Regions from separate parts of the Ornithinibacillus salinisoli genome, predicted to be linked through region 3. Evidence: predicted binding sites of a transcription regulator. Region 3 holds the regulator's gene; each other region holds the start of a gene.
What was found. Region 3 encodes Rex, which represses fermentation and respiration genes when NADH is low (regulators of the CRP and FNR family bind a similar motif). Its sites were predicted from a motif close to TTGTGAAATATTTCACAA; they were not measured.

Region 1 (5,581 bases), on a different contig from region 3:
AAACAGAAGAAACATAAATACGAAGGAAGCTGCCACTGCTATCGGTGAACCCCAAAGACCATTATAGCTATAGGCTAATTCATCCAAAAATTCAATCGGTAATAATTCCCGATGATTCCATTGGCCATGCAGGAGATGCCCCCATAAAGCATAACTAACACCTACTATAATAATCATTATAATAGGAAATCCAATTGTCCTCCGTGCCGCCTCTATACTCAATAACACGAATACTAATCCAAAAAAGATATCTAGATAAGTCAATGAGTCTAAAATTGGTATTCGGGTAGCAATACGTTCTGCATGAAGCGTAAAATATATACCCGCTCCAAAAGCAAGAATAGTAAAAAAATAATCTATTATCGAAGGAACATGACTTGATAGCTTTTTCGAATAACCATATAGCAAAAAGGTAACTACCAAAATGAATGACACATGCACAGCCATTTGATTTATTGGATCTAATTTACCCCATACAACAGACCAAATTTGAAAAAGAGATAAAGAGAATGCTGCAACAGCAACAACTTTACTATGATTCCCTGATAAATCTCGTTTATTCCCTTCTTTAAACCAACTTGCTACTCTATTGATCTTCATGTCCCATCACTCCTTTAGAAATAACAATGCTGATATACTTTCCTATGATTGAGACAACCCTAATCCAATAATCCCATTTCCTTGAAAAATTTCTCAGCACCAGGGTGAAGGGGAACACTGCCAACATCTGTTATATTTTCATCTGTTAAGTTTTTAAATTCTTCATGGACGGATCCTAAGTAATCCAGGTTTTCATATATAGATTTCGTCACTTGATAAACTTCATCCACGGATACATCCTTATGCACTAGTAAAATTGATGGCGTATTGACAGTATCAATATCTTGTTCTAAAAAATTATAACTTCCCGCTCTAATTTTTCCCGCTTCCAAGCCTAACTTGTCTGACACCGTTTGAATAATTTCCTGATTCAGCGAAAAAAGTTTAAGGTCCATTGTGGTTGCAGCTTCAATAATATCACTTGAAGGTACTGACACCGCATCTCCAGTAGCATCCATTCGGTTATCAGCCATTAATTCAAATGTTTTTGTTCCACCTAAATGGTCAACAGAACCACCCCAGGAAATAATATCCTCATACGTAACGCCATATGCTTGTAATATATTCCTAGTTATAATCTCTCCTGCAGATCCTTTTTGGTCTACAGCCAATCGAAATGGAATCTGTTTTTCTATCATTTCATCCAATGAGTCATATGCTGCATCTGCCCTTACTATAAATTGATAGTAGTTAGCCGGAATCACGACACTTACAGCTCGAATATCCTCATAGGCTTGATCATATGGTTCTTCACCTTTATACGCAGCATAAGCTGTCATCGTATAACTTAATCCATAAGGGATTTTATTTGTCCCAACAGTAGGTGGGTTTTCTACGATTCCACCTGGTTCAACCGTAATAACTGCATGTTCATTTTCCCTGCGAATCGATTCTGCTATTCCTTCCGTAAACACTGACCACGCACCACCAGTACGTCCCCCAATGATGGTTGTTTGTAATGACGTATCATCTTTTGCTTTTGAATCATCATCAGATTCGCTACAAGCAACTAATCCTACTAATCCAATTGCGATGATAAGGATGAATAACACGTAGTGAATATCTTGTTGGATTCTATCTAGAACTCTCATTTTTTATTCCCCTCTTTAACTTGTAAACTAATATCAAGTGCTTTAACAGAATGTGTTAAAAAACCTAAAGAAATATAATTGACTCCTGTACCTGCATAAGTAGGTAAACTGTCGAGATCAATTCCCCCAGATGCCTCAGTAACAATAGAATCTGGGACAAGCTCCTGAAACTCCTTAATCTCTTCTGGACTACGATTGTCAAACATAATGACATCTGCACCTGCTTCAACTGCTTCTAAAACTTCTTCCTTTGTCTCCGTTTCCACTTCCACTTTTACCATATGTCCAATATTACTATGAATGTTTTGCACGGCTTTGGTTATGGATCCACAAAATGAAATATGATTATCCTTAATCATTACCCCATCATACAAGCCATGCCGATGGTTTTTCCCTCCACCTGTGACAACAGCATATTTATCTAGCATTCGTAATCCCGGTGCCGTTTTTCGGGTATCACAAATTTGAATCGATGGATCATTTAGTTGCTCCACGCATCGATTGGTCATTGTTGCAATCCCACTCATTCTTTGGATGATATTCAGTATCACTCGTTCCCCTGTGAGTAAATGAGCAATAGGACCAAAAACTTCTCCAATCACATCCCCAGAACTAATTCGGCTCCCATCAGTATAATGAACATTAATCTCTATTTGGGGGTCAAGTAAATGATAAGCCTCTTTAATTATTTCAACACCACAAAAAATACCGTCTTCTTTTGCAATCAATAATCCTTTTCCGACTTCATCAAGTGGAAAAATGGCGTTACTAGTTATATCTTGCTCGCCAATATCCTCTAGTAAAAAGGATTGTAGCATCTTCCGTAATTTTATTTGATTCATAGCTTTAACTCCTTATCATTGTTTTTCCAAAAACCATTTGTGAAATCATTCACATAAAACACCTACTTCGCCTACTTCTGATTATAAATTTATTATTAAGTAATTACATGTGTCTTTACACATATATTTACACAAGATGGTTATAATAGCAAGAGATTATTTTAAAAAATGGATGGAATATGTAGTATACCATGCTTAGATTATTGGTGAATTAAATAAAAAAATAAACAAGCCCAATTATACAAATTATAGAAACTTGTATAACAGGGCTTCTCCGTTATTAATAGCTCTCGTTTTTATTAGTATCTCTTTATACGAACCATTTAGGTTACTACCTAAATGGTACTTTACTTGTCCCAAGGTTGTATGGCTCTCTAAATCAAATTTTTATTTTTTCATCTATTTCAGAGGTATCGATATTTTCTCCAAACCAATCTTTCATCTTATCCTTTGCCTGCTTTTTGATACCCTCATCAATATGGATTGCTACTTGAAATAAGGCTGCAGTGATTACACCTAAATCATCAATATACCCTACACCTAAAGCAACATCTGGAATTAAGTCTATTGGAAGTATAAAGTAACCTAATGCACCTGCAATGGTAGCTTTCACTTTCAATGGTATTTCTGGCTTTTGCAATGTGAAGTACAGAATTAAAACAGCATATATCACTGATGAACCAGCTTTCTTCGCACTTTTATGTAATTTTTTCCATAATCTTTCATCAGAAAAATGCTGTTCATGCTGTCGAATAGTTGATTCTTCCATATTTTCAGCTTCTGTTTTTAATTCTTCTACATGTATTTCATCTATATTTAACTCTTCTACATTTACATCTTCTCGTACGAATTCGATATCACTTTGCCTCTTTTTTCGAAACTTTTTTAACAAACCGTACCCCCTCTATTATATTTGTAACTAATTATACAATATAAAGTAAAACTTCAATCAGCAGGGGTTTACTTGCTCGTTATATTCAGGTTAAAGTTACCGGCTCATCCACATCATTACAAATGATGCAAAAACAAAGATATAAATAAACCAATTGCGGTGATAAATCCGACAGTCGGCCCACCTTCTTTATAAGCCTCTGGCATCATGGTGGAGGCGACCATTGCTATTATTGCACCACCGGCAAATGCACTCATAATCGCTTTGATGCTATCAGATGCTGATTCAAGTAACGCTCCTCCCCAGGAACTCAATGCAGAGAAGAAGACAACTAAAGCCCATAGGAAAATTATCTTTTTCTTGGAATATCCACTCTTTTGTAATCCTACCGTACTTGATATTCCTTCTGGCAAATTACTAATAAAAATTGATATTACTAAAGCCAAACTTACGCTCCCGCCACTAAATAAACTCATTCCAATCATTGCTGATTCCGGTAATGTATCCATTACTGTGCCAATAAAAATACCTAATCCAGAACCTGATTTATCTTCTTTATTGGATGAATTGTCGTTACCACGCTCCGATCTTTTTCGTTTATGCCCACCAGTACGAGTAACAACGATATCCAAAATAGTGAAAATTAAAGCTCCACCTAGGAATCCAATGGCAATTTCTCGAAATCCACTAAATTTCACCGCATCCTCCAACAATTCATATGTTGTTGCCCCAATTAATGCACCTGTACCAAGAGCCATAATGAAGGCTATGACTCGTTTTGGTATAGCGAATTTCAAAACAAGTAATGCACCTAGTAATGTTGCCGACGCCGCGATAGTTCCCCACATGATTGCATACCACATTTAACGTCCCCCCATATATGATTATCCTTATTATTAAGCCTCTTCTAATCAATGAAACATTATACAAGAAAAAAGAGCTTGAAAACCAATCTCTATGTATTAACTATGTAGTAGAGCTACCATTTCTTCTAAAATTTCCACAGCCTTTGTTTCTTATTTTTCAGCTTGATTGACTAGCGTTGAATAGTGCATTTGCTGCTGAAGTATTGCATAAATTGTAGTCTCCACATGTTATTTTTGTTTGATTACTCAAGAATACGAAAACTTTTTTATTCAGTTGTTTTTTGTAGAATCGTTACGTATGAATAAATCTTTGTAAAAAACTCATGTTAACAATAGGAGGTGCTGAATAGATGGGAAAAGATCGTCAAGAAAAAAAGTTACGAGAAAGTGGTCGAGTAGAATCAGACCGTGATGTGGGCCTTCGTTATAAAGGGTCAACGAAGATGTCTAGTCCAGAAGAAGCCAGAAGATTAAATGATGGAGATAAGTGATAAGATGAGGAACTTAAAACGTGAACAAGCAATCGAATTATTAAATGATTTATTTGGAGAAAATGTGAAAGAAAAATTTGAAGAACAAGTAAAAAATGCAGGTGAACATGGTAACCCTAGCTTTGTAATCAATAACGCTGAAGGTAAAATGGTTGAAGTTAAGGTTGATTGGGACAAAGAAGCAGACGTATTATCGTATTCCATAAATGAGGATTATACATCTGACTAAAAAGATTTTTCACAAAAGACGTCCAGAATCCATTGAGGATTTGAATCATTTAACAGAATAACAAAAAGATTAACCGATAGCCCATACCATTTAAAAATAGTATGGGCTATCGTCATGTTTAACCACGAGAATCAATTGTACTATTCAAAAACCATTTATTATCTTTGTTTACAAATTTATGTTTAGATTTTATTTTATCTCCGTCAAAATGTAAAACGATACCTTCATTTTGTTTAAAAAGGAAGATGGAAATAATATCTCCTTCTTTTATAGAAGAATTTATTTTTTTCCAGTAACTTACCGGAATCTCTGCAAATTTGTCAATTCTATTTAGATCATCCATATAGTATAAATTGTATTCCTGAAGATCATTTATACCTGCTTGTTTTAATGTTTGGTGTATATTTTTAAAAAATTCTTCATTAGAATTTCTAACAATCTTACCTTCTCCATTTTCTATATCTAAAAATAATAACTGATTCCCTCTTGAATTAAATATGTTTCCTTTCATTTTTATATCATGGTTTTCACTTAATTTCACTTTGTAAGTTCCATCTGGAATCTTAAACT
Region 2 (5,581 bases), on a different contig from region 3:
ATAGCTTGAGCCATTTGATAACCTATCCATTCTGTAACTTGCTCACCACCTCCATATTCTGAATAAGAGGATCGACGAGGTGCACCAAGAAGCCCTTGTATATGCATAGCACCTGACATGATAGTCATTCCTACTGTCCAAAAAATCGTCTGAATGATCCCTAATCTATTTATCTTCGGGGTTAATGTCCTGCCAGTAAGATGTGGAATTAGCCAATATGAAATACCGAAAAATGTTAACATAACCGTTGTTGCTACTGTTAAATGAAAGTGTCCGGTAACCCATATGGTATTATGAACGACTGCATTCATTTGATGGGAAGCATTAATTAGACCGCCAGCTCCACCTGGAATAAATGCAAGCATACCTATAAAAGGAGCTAGAAAACGAACATCCTTCCAAGGTAAATGTTTGAACCAACCAAACAATCCACCGAAGCCTTTTCTCCGTCCGGTAATTTCAAATGTAGCAAACATAGAGAATGCTGTCATTAAACTCGGAATTACTACCATGAATGTTAGTGCAACTTGAATAAATTTCCAAGTTGCATCAATTCCTGGCTCAACTAATTGATGATGAAATCCAACCGGTATGGAGAAAAACAAAAATAAGATAAAAGACATTCTTGCTAGAGAATCACTAAAAATTTTTCCGCCGATTATTTTCGGGATAATCGCATACCATGCCATGTACGCAGGTAATAACCAGAAATATACTAACGGATGTCCAAAATACCAAAATAATGTTCTACTTACTAGTACATTAATTGTTTCAGCAAAACCTAATGACCAAGGAATAAATTGAATAAGTACCGTTGCTGCAACACCTAGTGAAGCGATAAACCATAGTAATGTATTAATTGTAACCATAAATGCTAATAAAGGTGATTTTTCTTTTGGGTGTGATTTCTTCCACACATATAGCTGACACCAGTTTACAAAGCCGGCAATCCAACTCCCTACTACAACAAGAGCCAATCCGATGTAAAAAGCGGGATGAGCCTTTAATGGAGCATAGAATGTATATAACACACTTGCTTTTCCTAGTAATATCGTAGTTGCTGTCATAATTGTACCGATTACCATGATTCCAAACGCTAACCATGCAACTTTCCGTTGCTTATCAGAAATCCCTACTGTTTTACCCAATAAAGAGAAATGGAAACCTATAATAAAGTAGGTTGTTAAAACAAGTCCAAGAATGACACCGTGTACAGTCAACACTTGGTAATAATCTATTCCCCACGGTAGTGTAAGTTTTCCAGACCTTACAAATACCTGTAGAAGACCCATCAATCCACCAATGAATAGTGAAATAAATGCTACATACATAAACGACATATATAATTTTGATTCAGATTTTGTAATAGGTAAATTTTCAACTTGATTTGAATTGGAGTTAACAAGCTTTCGTAATGCCATTATTCATACACCTCCACTGTGGCATACATCATGTGATGACCCATGCCACAATATTCATTACATACGATAGTAAATGTTCCGGCTTTTTTCATAACAGTTTCAAGACTACTAATATAACCAGGCTCTGCCATCATGTTTACATTTGTACCTGCTACATTAAATCCATGTACTACATCTGAAGTTGTAACTTGAAATAATACGGTAGCACCTTTAGGTATACGAATATTTTTTACTGGTGATCCGTTATCATCTGTTCCTAAATTATAATTAAATGCAGAAGCGACAATGTTTACAATGTATTTATCATCGTCAACTTTTGTTAAACCTAAATTATCTGGTTGAAATGCTTCATGTGCTTCAATATTGTTAGGATCAATCGTAACTCCGTGACTTTGCGGATGAGTACCTTTCCAAAAGGCTCCATAACCAAGAATAAGTAGAAAGGCTATTAAGGAACCGATACCAAATATAAGCCATATTTTTTCAAATTTGTGTATATGCATGTATTTCACTCCTCACTTCATACAGTTTATCTAGATAAAAATAATGTGAATGCTCCAACCCAAGTAAGAATTAAAAAAGCTCCTAATAACATGACCGATATAAAAGTACCTTTTAGACTAGGGTTCTCTTTTTTCCGGGTTGCTTCTTGCTGTTTGTTTTCTTGAAGCCTACCACTCATGGTTTTTCAACTCCTTTTAAAATAGATTCTGTATCTGCTTTCATCATACACAATTTGCAAACCAAAATTATTCTAATTTCATACGTTTCACAATTTGTTCAATTCCCTTTATACGACTGATTTTCTGGGTTTTTCTAACCTTTTTGTTAATTAAGTTTGTGAATACTACGTGAATAAAATCGTAATATTTAAGAAATTATCGGGCAAAATAAAACGTAAAAATGAATTAGGGTGAGGAAATGGCTTATATTTGTTCGGTTGGCTTAGGGATTCCTAAATATAATGTAATGCAGAATAAAATAAAAGGATTAGTTGAAAATATATTTACATATTCCAAAAGAGAAGTGGAGCGTTTGCTGCCAGTTTTTGATCATGCTGAAATTAAACAAAGGCAGTTTGTCGTAGATGAAGAATGGTTTATGAATGATCACAGTTTTGAAGAAAAGAATAGTCTTTATGCAACTCTAGCAGTTTCTTATGCCTTAGAAGCAATCGATCATTGTTTAATGAATAGGGAATTTTTAAGGCGGGATGTTCCTTATGAAGCAATCGATATGATTATTTACGTTTCTAGTACTGGTATCGCTACTCCATCGATAGATGTGCACATCATGAATGAACGTCCTTTTCGCTCGAATATTTCACGGATGCCATTATGGGGATTGGGCTGTGCAGGAGGAGCAATCGGATTATCACGTGCATACGATTGGATTGTTGCACATCCAGATAAAACAGTATTAGTTGTATGTTGTGAATTATGTAGCTTAACCTTCCAGAAACATGATATGAAAAAGAGTAACTTAGTGGGGACAGCGTTGTTCGGAGATGGAATAAGTGCTGTCTTATTAGCTGGGGAAGAATCACCATATCTTTCATCTCATTATAGAAATCTTCCAAAGATATTGGAAACCAGTTCATATACGAACAGAAACAGTACATCCATTATGGGGTGGAAAATAACAGATCATGGATTTGAAGTCGTTTTTTCTAAAAGTATTCCAGCTCAAGTAAAAACGATCTGGAAAAACCATGTGGAACAATTTTTAGAAGAAAATAATGTATCGCCTAACCAAATTAACTCCTTTATTGCTCATCCAGGGGGAAAAAAAGTATTAGATGCTATGGAACATGCATTGAAGATTCCCCAAAGTAAGTTAACATATTCACATAAAGTGTTAGCAAATCACGGTAATATGTCATCACCAACAGTGATTTACGTACTTCTTGAATGGATGAAGCAGAACATAAATGCGAAAGAAAAAAGCGTTATATCAGCTCTAGGACCGGGATTTAGTTCCGAATTATTATTGTTAGAATGGAATGGATAAACATGACTACTTGGATGTGGATTCTAATTATATGCATTATTTGTCAACGTATCGTTGAATTATTCATTGCGAAAAGTAATGAAAAATGGATGAAAGCAAGAGGAGGGGTTGAAAGAGGAGAAGAACACTACAAATGGTTTATATATTTACATGGTTTATTTTTTATCACTACGGTAGTTGAAGTCATGATTAATGGAAGACCGAGCCATCAACTCAACTATTTTCTATTTTTCATCTTTATCGTAGCTCAATTTGGGAGAATATGGTGCATCTATTCGCTCGGCAGATTTTGGAATACAAAAATAATAGTTCTTCCAAGAGTTGCGTTAATTCGGAAGGGACCGTATAAGTATGTAAAACACCCGAATTATATCATCGTTGCCATTGAGCTATTTACGATACCCATGTTACTAGGTGCTTATTTCTCTGCTATTATATTCCCAATACTTCACATCTTATTGCTGAAAATTAGGGTTCCAAGTGAAGAAAAGGCATTAACAAAAGCTACTTTATCAAAGCCTTAATTAGACAACAAAAAAAGCGGTAATCTGCTATGGATTACCGCTATTTATATTGCATCGTTATTTATCCCACATGTAGGGACAATAGGACCTCCACTGAATGAAGTTTCGCTTTAATTTTTCGTAACATTAGCTGCTTGTGGACCACGTTCACCTTCAACGATTTCAAAGGATACTTCTTGACCTTCTTCTAATGTTTTAAATCCTTCTCCTTGGATAGCAGAATAATGTACAAATACATCATTTCCTTCTTCCAATTGGATGAAGCCATAACCTTTTTCTGCGTTGAACCATTTTACTACTCCGTTTTCCATGTAAATTATTCCTCCTAAAAACTTTCACGTAAAACGTGTTAATACAAATCAGATAAAAAGAAATAAAAAAAGGCAACCTCTGATAGAAGGTTGGATCAATTTTCATCCACTTCTATAGAAGCTACCGCTTTTTCATGACCCAAATCTTCTTTGCTTGTGTTTAATATAGCTTATTTTATTGTGTCAGTCAAGATATATAAACGAAATTGCCTGAATTATCACATCAAGCTAAGTCTAAATAAATTAAGCCACTTTCTAATGAAAGCGCTTATTAAAAGTGTGCCAATAATATGTTCAAATTATGCATTATACGTTAAACTAATTATATCGAAATAGAAAAAGGAGGATTAACATTGCTGACAGATATCGAAATAGCGCAACAAGCGAAGTTAAAACCAATAAGGGAGATTGCAGAAGGTCTTGGTCTATCAGAAAACGATTGGGAACCCTATGGTCATACAAAGGCAAAACTTTCTGATCAATTAGTTGAGAAATTAGCTCATAAGCCAAATGGGAAGATTATTTTAGTAACATCAATTAATCCTACCCCAGCTGGAGAAGGAAAATCAACAGTCACTGTTGGTCTTGGACAAGCGTTGAATAATATAGGAAAGAAAGCGGTTATCGCTCTACGGGAACCGTCTTTAGGGCCAGTGATGGGGATTAAAGGAGGAGCGGCTGGTGGTGGTTATTCGCAAGTTCTCCCTATGGAAGACATCAATTTGCATTTCACTGGGGATTTGCATGCGATAACAAGTGCAAATAATGCGCTGGCAGCAATGATTGATAACCATATACACCGTGGTAATGAATTGAATATTGACCCTAGAAGAATTGAATGGAAGCGAGTAATGGACATGAACGATCGTGCGCTAAGGCAGATTGTTGTTGGTCTAGGTGGGCCGTTACGTGGTGTACCACGTGAGGATGGATTTAATATAACAGTGGCATCAGAAATCATGGCCATCCTTTGTTTAGCAAAAGATCTTAAAGATTTAAAAGCAAGAATATCAAATATTGTAATTGGCTATACATATGACGAAAAACCAGTTACAGTGAAGGATTTAAAAGTTGAAGGTGCTCTCGTTTTATTACTAAAAGATGCGATGAAGCCGAATCTTGTTCAGACGATGGAAAATACACCAGCCATTATTCATGGTGGACCGTTTGCTAATATCGCACATGGATGTAACAGTTTAATGGCAACTAAAACAGCAGCTAAATTAGGGGATTATGTTGTCACAGAGTCTGGATTTGGTGCTGATTTAGGAGCTGAAAAATTCCTTGACATTAAAACTCGTGCAGGTGATTTTGA
Region 3 (5,581 bases):
CACGACTATTGATACGGAATAGGTAGGAATTTTAAAAATAGCTACATGTAATAATGGCTGTTCTTGTTTATTTTCGTATTTCACAAAAATAGTAATTAAAATAAGTCCCGAAACGATAAGGAACATACTTAAAGGTGAAAGTAAAAGTTCCATGGTTGAACCTCGACCTAAAGCAAATAAAATTGCCCCTACCCCAAGTGTAATAAGTAGAAATCCAACCTTATCGAATTTTAAATTACGATCTTTCTCTGTCGGTTTAAGATATTTAGCACAAAACAATATACCTGCGATAGCAAACGGAATATTAAACACAAAAAGAAACTCCCATGTGAAATATTCCACGACTATTCCTCCAACTGTCGGTCCAATTGCTGGTGCAACCATTGCAGCAACACCATAAGTCCCAACAGCAACTCCACGCTCATGTCGAGGAAATGCATGGAAGATAAGCGCCATCGCAATCGGCATCATTAAGCCACCGGCCATTCCCTGAATAGCACGAGAAATAATGATCATTGGTAGTGTGGAGGCAAGTGCACCTGAGATAGATCCTAGTAAAAATATGATAAGACCGGTGATATATACCTGCTTTTTACCAAACCGATCACCTAAAAAACCAGTTACAGGCATGATCATCCCCATAGCTACCATGAAGATCGTTAATAACCAACTAACTTCAACTGCATCCGCTTCAAACATTTCCATAAATCTAGGCAATGTAGGATTTAACATACTGTTATTTAAAATTACGGTAAACGTACCGAATAATACAGCTATAACAACTAACCATTTTTGATGAATTTTTCCCATAATATCCTCCAGCAGTAAATTATTTCGAGTAACGAACTACTTTTAGCCTACCAAAAAAATAGGTGCCTGTCACTTGTCGAATTTTGACAGTGACAGGCACCTATTTTTTTAGTCTAATGAATTTGCTAGTGACAGGCACCAATATTGGTTTTTTCCTTTTTCTTTTGCTTTGTACAGGGCTATGTCAGCTTTTTTTGTTAGCATTTCGGCATCCATACCATTTTCTGGAGCCATTGCTATTCCAATACTAGCGGTAACATTCAAATCAGCTAGATATTCATGCTGGTGAAGGGATGCTTTTAACTTTTCTATTATATTATGTGCCACCTCTTCTACTTGCTGAAGTTCTTCTACTGGAAGTATAACAGCAAATTCATCTCCACCCAGCCTAAACGTTAGTCCATTATGTGGAACTGCAGACTGAATCGTCTGAGCAATAAGTATTAACACATAATCACCTTGGTCATGCCCTAATTTGTCATTGACTAATTTAAAATTGTCTAAATCTAACATATATAATGCGAACCAATTTTGATTATTTATTGCCACTTGGATACATTCATCAAACGCTGCACGGTTCTTTACCCCAGTTAAACTATCATGAAAAGCAAGATACATTGGCCTTGCAACCCACTTTGTTATTATTAAGGCGAGAATAATAGTGACACTTAACACGATAAGTAGCTGAATAATGAATAATTTCGTATTTTTACTCAAGATAGATTGTAATTCATTTTCGTTATAAATTATCTCCAAAACTCTATTAGTTGAGATCCCCCTATTTTTATCAGCACTATAAAAAACATACCTATATAACGCTTGTTCACCATGCCAATCACTTTCTATTTCTCCGGAATTCTTCCCTTTAACTGTCTGATTAAATATTTCCTTTCGATTTGCTGGTAAATGTTCTTCTTCGGTGGATTTCCCAAATATAAAACCATCGGTATTTAATATATTTATTTCATTTAACATGGGATACTGCTCGACTAATTCATTTATCTTATGAAAAAAATTAAATTCTTGAAAGATCATCCCGTCCTCTAACGCATAGCCCAATTCTATTAAATACTTCTTATCCGGGGTTGGAACATAGCTAAATTTCTTTATTTCTCCCGTTTTTTGCTGCAAATCCATCCCATCAATGTGAATCTCCTCTGATACTCGTCTTTCATCTAATAATTGCGAAAATTCATTACAACATTGTGAAAAGTCTAGTCCAAGATCAGGTTTAAAACTACTATGTGTGATCACGTTCTTATCATTAATTATATAGACATCCATACCAAGATCATCTTTTAATTTCTTAAAATTCCATGTGTTAAAATTTGGGTTATCTTCATATTTATCTAATAGAATCCTCGAATTCTCTTCCATATTTTGAGTTGTATCCTGATCAATAATACTATATGCCTTATCGATCATCCGAATAGAATCATACACAATATCTTCTATTTGCTGTGCTTGTAATTGATTTTGGTCTATTGCTTGTTCTCGTTCTTTAACATAGTTTATGATAGCCATTGTAAAAGAAATGACGATAGCAAATACAATCATAACTAAAAATAACTTCAATCTAAAGTTAGACTTCACACCGCTCCTCCCCCATTCTTGAAGTAACTAATGACGAATATAAAAAAGTGCCTGTCACTTGTCGAAATTTGTCGGTGACAGGCACCTGGTGAGCCTCAATCATTTTTATCTAATGGGTAATGTTTTAAGAAGTATACTAATGCCTGTAATTCAACTGCTAAATCAATATGGTGGACACGAATATGATCAGGTACTGTTATCCGGGCTGGTGTAAAATTTAAAATACCAGTAATCCCCTCTGACACCAATCTTTCTGTAACGCTATCCGCTTCGCTAGCTGGAATTGTTAATATCGCTACCTTCACTCCATTAATTTTTTCTTCTAATTCATCGATATGATAAATAGGTACCCCACCAATTTCCGTTCCTATTTTATCGGGATCTGTATCAAATGCCATCATAATTTTTGTATTATTATTTTTGACAAAATTATAGTGAAGGAATGCGGTTCCCAAGTTACCGACACCAATTAAGGCAACTTCCGTTAACTCATCTTGGTCAAGCGTTTTTCGGAAGAATCCAAGTAAATATTCCACATTATAGCCATAACCCTTTTTGCCTAATGCACCAAAGTAGGAAAAATCTCTACGAATAGTAGCCGAATCAACTTTAACCGCATCACTTAGCTCTTTGGAAGAAACACGTGTTTTTCCTTGATGCTGCAAATTGTTTAGAAATCGATAGTATAAAGGTAATCGTTTAGCGGTGGCTTGTGGTATTTTATTTTGATCCATTAGTTTTCCTCCTCTAGTTGCGGATGATAAAAGTCTCCTGATTTTCCACCAGTTTTCTCAAGTAAATAGGTGTTACCAATTACCATACCTTTATCTATTGCTTTACACATGTCATATATTGTAAGTGCTGTTGCTGAAGCAGCGGTTAACGCTTCCATTTCAACACCAGTACTACCTTTTGTCTTTACTGCTACTTGTATCTCCAATTCATACATTTTGTCATCCGTATTCCAATGAAATGCAATATCAATTCCTTTTAATGCTAATGGGTGACACATTGGGATCCAATCAGAGGTTTTCTTTGCTGCCATAATACCAGCCACTTGTGCTACAGCAAGGACATCTCCCTTTTCTATGGAACGATCTGTAATCTTCTTATAGATTTCTTCCGTTACAAAGACACTAGATCTAGCTACTGCCAATCTTTCTGTTTCTTTTTTTTCACTAATATCAACCATTTGCGCTCGGCCCTGAGCATTAAAATGTGTAAACTCTGACATACGCTCATCTCCAATATATTATCAACTCTATTTTATCAGAAAATCAACTAGAAGTCGTGATTATTTTCACAAATAGTATTGCTTATCTCTTTCATAATACGATAAACTGATACTATCTGAGGTGAAAACGTATGATAATCATGCAACTAAACGGAATTTCAAAATCCTATGGTGCAGAGGAAATAATATCAAATATAAAACTTGAAATAAAAGATAAAGATAGAATTGCAATCGTTGGAAGAAATGGCGCTGGTAAATCAACATTGCTTAAAATAATGGCAAATGAACTATCCTATGACGATGGAGAATTGTTTAAGCCAAAAGATCTTACTATCGGCTATTTGTCTCAACATACTGGTTTAGAATCTGGAAATACAATTTGGAATGAAATGTTGGAAGTGTTTGAATCTCTTCTCATTCAAGAAAAAGAATTACGGATCCTAGAGAAGAAAATGATCGAAGTAGACAAAATGTCAGAGAAAGAATATGAAAAGGTACTCAAAGACTATGATAGTTTGCAGCAGTCTTTTGAGGATAATGGTGGATATCGATATGAGGCTGATATAAAAGCTGTCTTATCAGGACTTAACTTTCAGGACTATGATGATCAAACACCGATAAACGAGCTTAGTGGTGGCCAAAAAACGAGGTTAGCCCTAGGAAAATTACTCCTCACAAAACCAGCATTACTTATTCTAGATGAGCCTACAAACCATTTAGATATCGAAACATTGAGCTGGCTTGAGAATTACTTAGTCAGTTATCCCGGTGCAGTAACCATTGTTTCTCATGATCGCTATTTCCTAGACAAGACCGTTTCAATTGTATATGAAATCTCTCGTCACAATACGAAAAAATACCATGGAACGTACAGTGATTTCCTACAACAAAAAGCGTTAAATTATGAACAGGAATTAAAAGAATTTGAGAAGCAACAAACGGAAATTAAAAAAATGGAAGAGTTTATCCAAAAAAATATTGTACGAGCTTCGACTACAAAGCGCGCTCAAAGTCGGCGAAAACAGTTAGAGAAAATGGATAAACTAGATAGACCACTTGGCGATGAAGCGTCCGCTTCCATGTCATTTCAAATAAATAAACGAAGTGGAAATGACGTGCTTAAAATAAATCAATTATCGTTTCAATACGATGATGAAAACGAACCACTATTTAAAGATCTTAAGCTCCATATTAACCGTGGTGAAAGTATCGCTCTAGTTGGGCCAAACGGAGTCGGAAAAACTACATTATTAAAAACAATTATCGGTAAGTTAACACAAACCTCTGGTCAAATCCAGCTTGGCACCAATGTACAAGTCGGATACTATGACCAAGAGCAAGCGAACTTAAATTCATCAAAAACCGTTTTAAATGAGCTTTGGGATGAATATCCTCATATTAATGAAAAAGATATTCGAACGGTACTTGGAAATTTTCTATTTTCTGGAGATGATGTACTAAAACCAGTTAATTCGTTAAGTGGGGGCGAAAAAGCACGACTAGCATTAGCTAAGCTCCGCATGCAAAAAGCGAATTTACTCGTACTAGATGAACCTACCAACCATTTGGACATTGATAGCAAGGAAGTATTAGAAGCAGCACTAATCGATTTTCCAGGGACCATTATCTTTGTATCACATGACCGCTATTTCATTAATAAGATAGCCGATCAGGTCGTTGAGATGCAAAAAGATGGTGTCACCGTGTATTTAGGTGACTATGATTACTACATGGAGAAAAAACAAGAAGAAGAGGAATTAATTAAGTTACAAGAAACAGAAGAGACAACAGATCATGCAGACGACAAAAAAAGAAGCTTTAAAGAAGAAAAGAAGCTACAAAGCGAGCAACGAAAACGAGAACGCCAGATTGCTAAGCTGGAAGAAACGATTGAAAAGCTGGAAGAAGAACTCTCATCGTTAGAAGAAAAAATGACCGAGCCGG
Region 4 (5,581 bases), on a different contig from region 3:
ACCGAATCCAGTCGCTTCCGAATACGTGTACATACGACGTGCCTGACCGTCTAAACCAGTGATATACATCGGGAAGAACGCTAAACAGAATCCGATAACAAGATTCCAAAATCCCCATTTCCCGATTCTTTCATTGAGCATAAACCCAAACATTTTTGGCCACCAGTAGGTAAGTCCAGCTAACATAGCAAATACAACACCTGGAATAATTACGTTATGAAAGTGAGCTACCAAGAACATCGTATTATGATATTGGTAGTCCGCACTCGCCATTGCAAGCATGACCCCAGTAACCCCACCAATCGTAAATAGTGGAATAAATGCTACAGAATACAGCATAGGAACAGTAAACGTAATTTTCCCTTTCCACATCGTCAGAAGCCAGTTAAAGATCTTAATCCCTGTAGGAACTGCAATCGCCATCGTTGTAATGGAGAAAATACTGTTAGTAAGTGCTCCATGTCCCATCGTAAAGAAATGGTGTACCCAAACTAAGAAGGATAACAGAGATATAATCACCATCGACCATACCATCGATTTATAGCCATATAAATTACGGCGTGAGAAAGTTGAAATAATCTCACTGTATATACCAAATGCCGGTAAAATTAAAATGTACACCTCCGGATGTCCCCAAACCCAGAATAGGTTTGCCCACATCATGTCCATACCACCATTTACAGATGTAAAGAAATTCGTTCCAATTTGGCGATCGAATGTCCCCATAAGAAGTGCAATCGTTAGTACAGGGAAAGCAAATACAATAATAATGTTTGTGATGAGAGCGGACCACGTAAACATTGGCATTTTCATCAATTTCATGCCTGGTGCTCTCATTTTAAGGATGGTAACAATAAAGTTAATCCCAGTCATTAGCGTACCAATTCCGGAAATCTGCAATGCCCAATTATAATAGTTGACACCAACAGAAGTACTAAAATCAGTACTTGCCAGTGGGTAATAATTCGTCCATCCTGCATCAGGCGACCCGCCGATAACAAAGGAAATATTAAATAGCATTGCCCCAGCAAAATATAACCAAAAGCTAATCGCATTCAAGCGTGGAAATGCTACATCCCGTGCTCCAATTTGAAGTGGAACGACAAAGTTCATTAACCCAATTACAAATGCCATTGCCATAAAGAAAATCATGACAACCCCATGCGTTGAAAAAACTTCATTATAATGCTGTGCATCTAAAAATGCATTATCTGGAACCGAGGTTTGCAAACGCATCATAACGGCGTCTGCACCACCTCGGAAAAGCATCAGTAAAGCTGAAATGATATACATAATTCCGATTCGCTTGTGATCTACGGTTGTTAACCATTCTTTCCATAGATATCCCCATTTTTTAAAATAAGTAATACCTGCGAAAATCGCAATTACGGTTAGCCCAATCGCAACCATTGATGCATAAATCAATGGACTTGGATGTGGGACGGCAAATCTGTCAAAAAATTCCATGTTCCATACTCCTTTCGAGGTATCGATATATAGTCCATCTAGTTGTCTCAAACTCGAATCTTAGTGGTTACTTCCATGATCGTCATGTCCGTGATCTTCATGACCTTCATGATCTTCGTGATCTTCGTGATCTTCTTGGCTTGAATCTTCTTCATTAGAACCATGATGATGTCCACCATGTTCTCCCTCAGGAGCTGGTGAGAAATCTAAATGTGTTCCTGTAAACGTCATTTGCCCCAGATGCCCTGGTTCTAATAATCTATCAAATTCTTCTTCTGTGAGAGGTTCTGCCGTAGCATGGATTTCATCTACCCACGTATCAAATTCATCATGCGATAAGGCTGTAACATTAAATATATTTTCAGCGAACCCTTCTCCACTAAAGTTTGCATTACGCCCCATATATTCACCAGGCACTTCTGCTGCTAGATGTATGGTAGTTACCATGTCACCCATGGCATATTTTTGCCCAGCAAGCTGTGGAACCCAGAAACTAGATATTGGTCCAAACGAATAAAGCTTAAACTCAACTGGACGATCCGTAGGTATAAATACATAGTTTACCGTTTCAATGTCTTCTTCCGGATAACTGAAATGCCATTTCCAGTTTGAAGATGAAGCATAAATCACGAGTGGTTCTTGATCCTCATATCCTTTAGGCACTGATTCAACTTCATACGTTGATTTCACCGATACAATAGAAAGGAAAATGATGATTAACACAGGTATCCCAACGATAATTCCTTCCACAATATGATTTCCTTCGATGTGTGGAGGTTCATAATCTTCACTTTGTTTCGAAGCTCGATACTTAACTAAAATAATCACTAAAAGTGTAAACACAACAATGACAATAACTGCCATGGTTGCTATGGAAAGCCAAATAACATTTGCTGTCGTCTCAGCTTGTGGACCTTTTGGATTCAAAACGAGAACCGGTTCACAACCTGCTAGCACTGTGGATATCGTGATAATTAGTGATAACAAAGCCCATTTGAATTTCATGTAGTTACCCCTCTCCTGAGTTGCGTATATATCGTTTATTGCTGAATTATTACTTATAAGATTTTCTTATACTATTATTCTCACAAGAAAAATACAATAGTTTGAGAAAAACTTCACAAATTCTTCAATAAGGTATGTAGATTTTTTGGACATAAAGAAAACATCTGCACTATTACTCTTTATGCCGAAGAATTTTGGATTGCGTTTACGATCTTAACTCCTCATTTTCAAATTGCAGGATCTATTATTTTTTTATCAATTGTGTGAACCTATTGGAAGTTACTGTTAAAATTAAATAAACGAAGAAGCAAATTACAAGAAGATTAGATAAGAAGTTAGTTGCGAACAAACCTGTCGATAGGTTAGGCATTTGAAAACAATTAATTTTTAGATATACTTAAACCATTATGAGTACAAACATTAAGGAGGAAACGAATATGACACAGGAAAATGAAATCAGTAATAAAAAGGAATTGTCACCAGAACAACGTGAAGAATTACTCAAATCATTGAAAGCACGATTTGAGAAAAATAGGAACCGCCATAAAGATCTAGAATGGGCTAAAGTCCAAGCAAAGCTGGATGCTAATACCGAAAAACTGTGGTCACTCAATGAAATGGAAAGAACTGGCGGTGAACCGGATGTTGTTGGACATGATCAAGAGAAAGACGAATACATTTTTTATGATTGTTCAGCAGAAAGTCCTAAGGGTCGCAGAAGTGTTTGTTACGACCGGGAAGCGCTGGAGTCGAGGAAAAAACATAAACCGGAAAATAACGCTATTGATATGGCAGCTGACATGGGTATTGAACTATTAACGGAAGAACAATATCGAGCGTTGCAGGAACTTGAAAATTTCGATAAGAAAACATCGAGTTGGGTGCAAACACCTCCTGATATTAGAGAACTCGGTGGTGCCCTTTATTGCGATTATCGCTTCGGGCACGTCTTCTTGTATCATAACGGTGCAGAATCTTACTATGGTGCCAGAGGGTTCCGCGGCTCGCTAAGGATCTAAATTTTCAGGTGAAAACGACACTAGGGGTCAGACCCCTGTAAGCATGGTGGTTGGTTGTTTAATTACTAAATGATTATAATGCACCACCACATCCAAGACATCTAGCATAATATGTTGCAGTTATTCCTAGATGTTTATTTGATCCATAATATCCTGCATCATCAGAAGACCATACTCTTTTATCAGAAGTAGGATACTTGGAATTACTTGCATATGCGTATGCCGAACCTTTAACACATAGATCCATAGAAGGTTGCTCAACCACATATAAGCTAAGTATATTGAGGAAGGGAGTATGAAAAGGATGAAAAGGAAATATTCTTGGCAAAATTCTCAGTGGAGTCTTAGTATATATGCTCTCTTGATATGTATTGGGGGGATTATTGGAAGTGTGATAGTAAATCCTGATTTAATCTATGTGTTAGGAGCATTAAGTGGTTTATTATTAATAGTTGTCATAAACCTATTTTTAGTGATTTACAAAAAAATAAAATCGAATTAAAAGAAGTGATGCAAAGGGGCAGGCTATTCTCCTTCTGTATCAATGGATACAGAACTATATGTAAAACTCCAAATGCAAGAGTAATAACTATAGTAAGCTGACCTGTTATAGTTTCAAAAATCATTTCGATTTCCTCCCCAGAACTAATAACTTTACTGCCCTTATTCAACAATGCTCTGAGGGAGTTGAATAACCGATTTATCCCCTCTTTATCTCTTTAGTAACGTCCCCGTTAAGTAAAGTAGGTCACATAGTGTAGGTTATTTATTCTTTAAATGATAACCCTTCTTCTTCTAATGAAGTTCTCATAATAGGTAAGGAAGCTGGTCCAATACCATGAATTTTTAAAATCTCTTTTTCCTTGTACTTTGATAGTTCTTTCAAAGTGTCAATCCCTTCGTGAACCAATGCATTTCTTGCAGGTGAACTGAGTTTTGAAAGGAATCCACTTGTAGGCTTATTCTCTTTATCACAGGTAGGACAACTTGGACACTCACTACTTTTGTAATACTTATGTCCCTTTTCACAGACCCTTAAACTTTTTTCTACTGGCAAAATAATCCCTCCAAACAAATTCGTATCTAGTATTTACATATTTATTGGTTATACAATCTCGATAAAGTAACCGTTAATATATGCCTACTTTATACTGTTGATGATTTTTTTGGGGATAAAATAAGCAATTGTAGCAGAAAGAAAGGCAAAAAATAATGTAAGTAAAAAATTACTGGTACCACCTTTAATAACAACTTCTTGAGATAGATTAGCACTCGTATTCCAAGCCTCTGTTATATCTGGAGTATACATAGTTGTAAGAAGCATTCCAGATAGAATCTCAAATAATGAAAATAATAATATAAAACTAATGGCAAAGATAATATATTTTTTCATTGTTGACACTCCTATTATATTAAATTCTATACTTTACTACGAATTAGTAAGAAAGAAGTTTCACTATTCCACTAACCTACGTCGTTATTTCAACAATATGTGAATGATGCTAGTATAGTTTAATTATATCTAATAATCATACTGCCAAAACCTACATATATTAAGTACCATATACATCCTTTATTCGGTTAAAGTGTTTTAGCACAAAAACATCTTTATCTAAACGTTAACATAAAACCCCATAATCCTTCTATTAATATTTGAAAATCTTATTGAAGAACACGAAAATGATTTTATTATTGTTTTTTAGTTATTAAAATGTTTGGTACTATAAAAACATGAAAACAAATATAAGTAATGTTGATGTTTTTTGAGACTACACAAAACTTTAATTTGTTTTTTGAATTAGTAGTGAATAGGAAGACTTCAAGGATATAAAAAAAGGAGGATGAAATGATGAATGATAATGGTACACTACATGAGTCGAATGATCGTTATGCTTTAAGATTTGAACGATTTTTTCCTCATAATCCAGAAGATGTTTTTCGTGTCATTACGAATCCTAGTTATTTCTCCCAATGGTACCCTTTCGCAACAGGGGAGATGGATCTCAGACTTGGTGGCAAGATTGCCTTCGATGACGGCGAAGGAACGACATATAATGGTACCATTACAGAGTTAGAGGAGCCATATTTAT

Region 1: a site for Rex is predicted at 2,571-2,588, ahead of nadC (carboxylating nicotinate-nucleotide diphosphorylase). Genes of this name have one in related genera too.
Region 2: a site for Rex is predicted at 2,179-2,196, ahead of ACFSTA_RS13465 (cytochrome c oxidase subunit 2A). Genes of this name have one in related genera too.
Region 4: a site for Rex is predicted at 2,574-2,591, ahead of qoxA (cytochrome aa3 quinol oxidase subunit II). Genes of this name have one in related genera too.

The regions. Positions count from the first base shown of each region.
Region 1 is NZ_JBHUMI010000020.1:45,902-51,482, reverse strand. It holds gene ACFSTA_RS17040 (TRAP transporter permease) at 1-600, opposite strand, end outside; gene ACFSTA_RS17035 (TAXI family TRAP transporter solute-binding subunit) at 660-1,691, opposite strand; gene nadC (carboxylating nicotinate-nucleotide diphosphorylase) at 1,688-2,533, opposite strand; gene ACFSTA_RS17025 (YkvA family protein) at 2,913-3,425, opposite strand; gene ACFSTA_RS17020 (ZIP family metal transporter) at 3,542-4,288, opposite strand; gene ACFSTA_RS17015 (YpzI family protein) at 4,642-4,782, shown strand; gene ACFSTA_RS17010 (hypothetical protein) at 4,787-5,011, shown strand; gene ACFSTA_RS17005 (hypothetical protein) at 5,130-5,581, opposite strand, start outside.
Region 2 is NZ_JBHUMI010000016.1:544,904-550,484, forward strand. It holds gene ACFSTA_RS13455 (b(o/a)3-type cytochrome-c oxidase subunit 1) at 1-1,421, opposite strand, end outside; gene ACFSTA_RS13460 (cytochrome c oxidase subunit II) at 1,421-1,924, opposite strand; gene ACFSTA_RS13465 (cytochrome c oxidase subunit 2A) at 1,951-2,103, opposite strand; gene ACFSTA_RS13470 (type III polyketide synthase) at 2,343-3,431, shown strand; gene ACFSTA_RS13475 (isoprenylcysteine carboxyl methyltransferase family protein) at 3,434-3,955, shown strand; gene ACFSTA_RS13480 (cold-shock protein) at 4,066-4,266, opposite strand; gene ACFSTA_RS13485 (formate--tetrahydrofolate ligase) at 4,620-5,581, shown strand, end outside.
Region 3 is NZ_JBHUMI010000042.1:13,175-18,755, forward strand. It holds gene ACFSTA_RS19145 (MDR family MFS transporter) at 1-810, opposite strand, end outside; gene ACFSTA_RS19150 (GGDEF domain-containing protein) at 919-2,403, opposite strand; gene ACFSTA_RS19155 (redox-sensing transcriptional repressor Rex) at 2,499-3,137, opposite strand; gene moaC (cyclic pyranopterin monophosphate synthase MoaC) at 3,137-3,637, opposite strand; gene ACFSTA_RS19165 (ABC-F family ATP-binding cassette domain-containing protein) at 3,769-5,581, shown strand, end outside.
Region 4 is NZ_JBHUMI010000003.1:353,730-359,310, forward strand. It holds gene qoxB (cytochrome aa3 quinol oxidase subunit I) at 1-1,467, opposite strand, end outside; gene qoxA (cytochrome aa3 quinol oxidase subunit II) at 1,528-2,472, opposite strand; gene ACFSTA_RS01995 (DUF4256 domain-containing protein) at 2,910-3,491, shown strand; gene ACFSTA_RS02000 (hypothetical protein) at 3,565-3,738, opposite strand; gene ACFSTA_RS02005 (RNA polymerase alpha subunit C-terminal domain-containing protein) at 4,258-4,548, opposite strand; gene ACFSTA_RS02010 (hypothetical protein) at 4,633-4,884, opposite strand; gene ACFSTA_RS02015 (SRPBCC family protein) at 5,341-5,581, shown strand, end outside.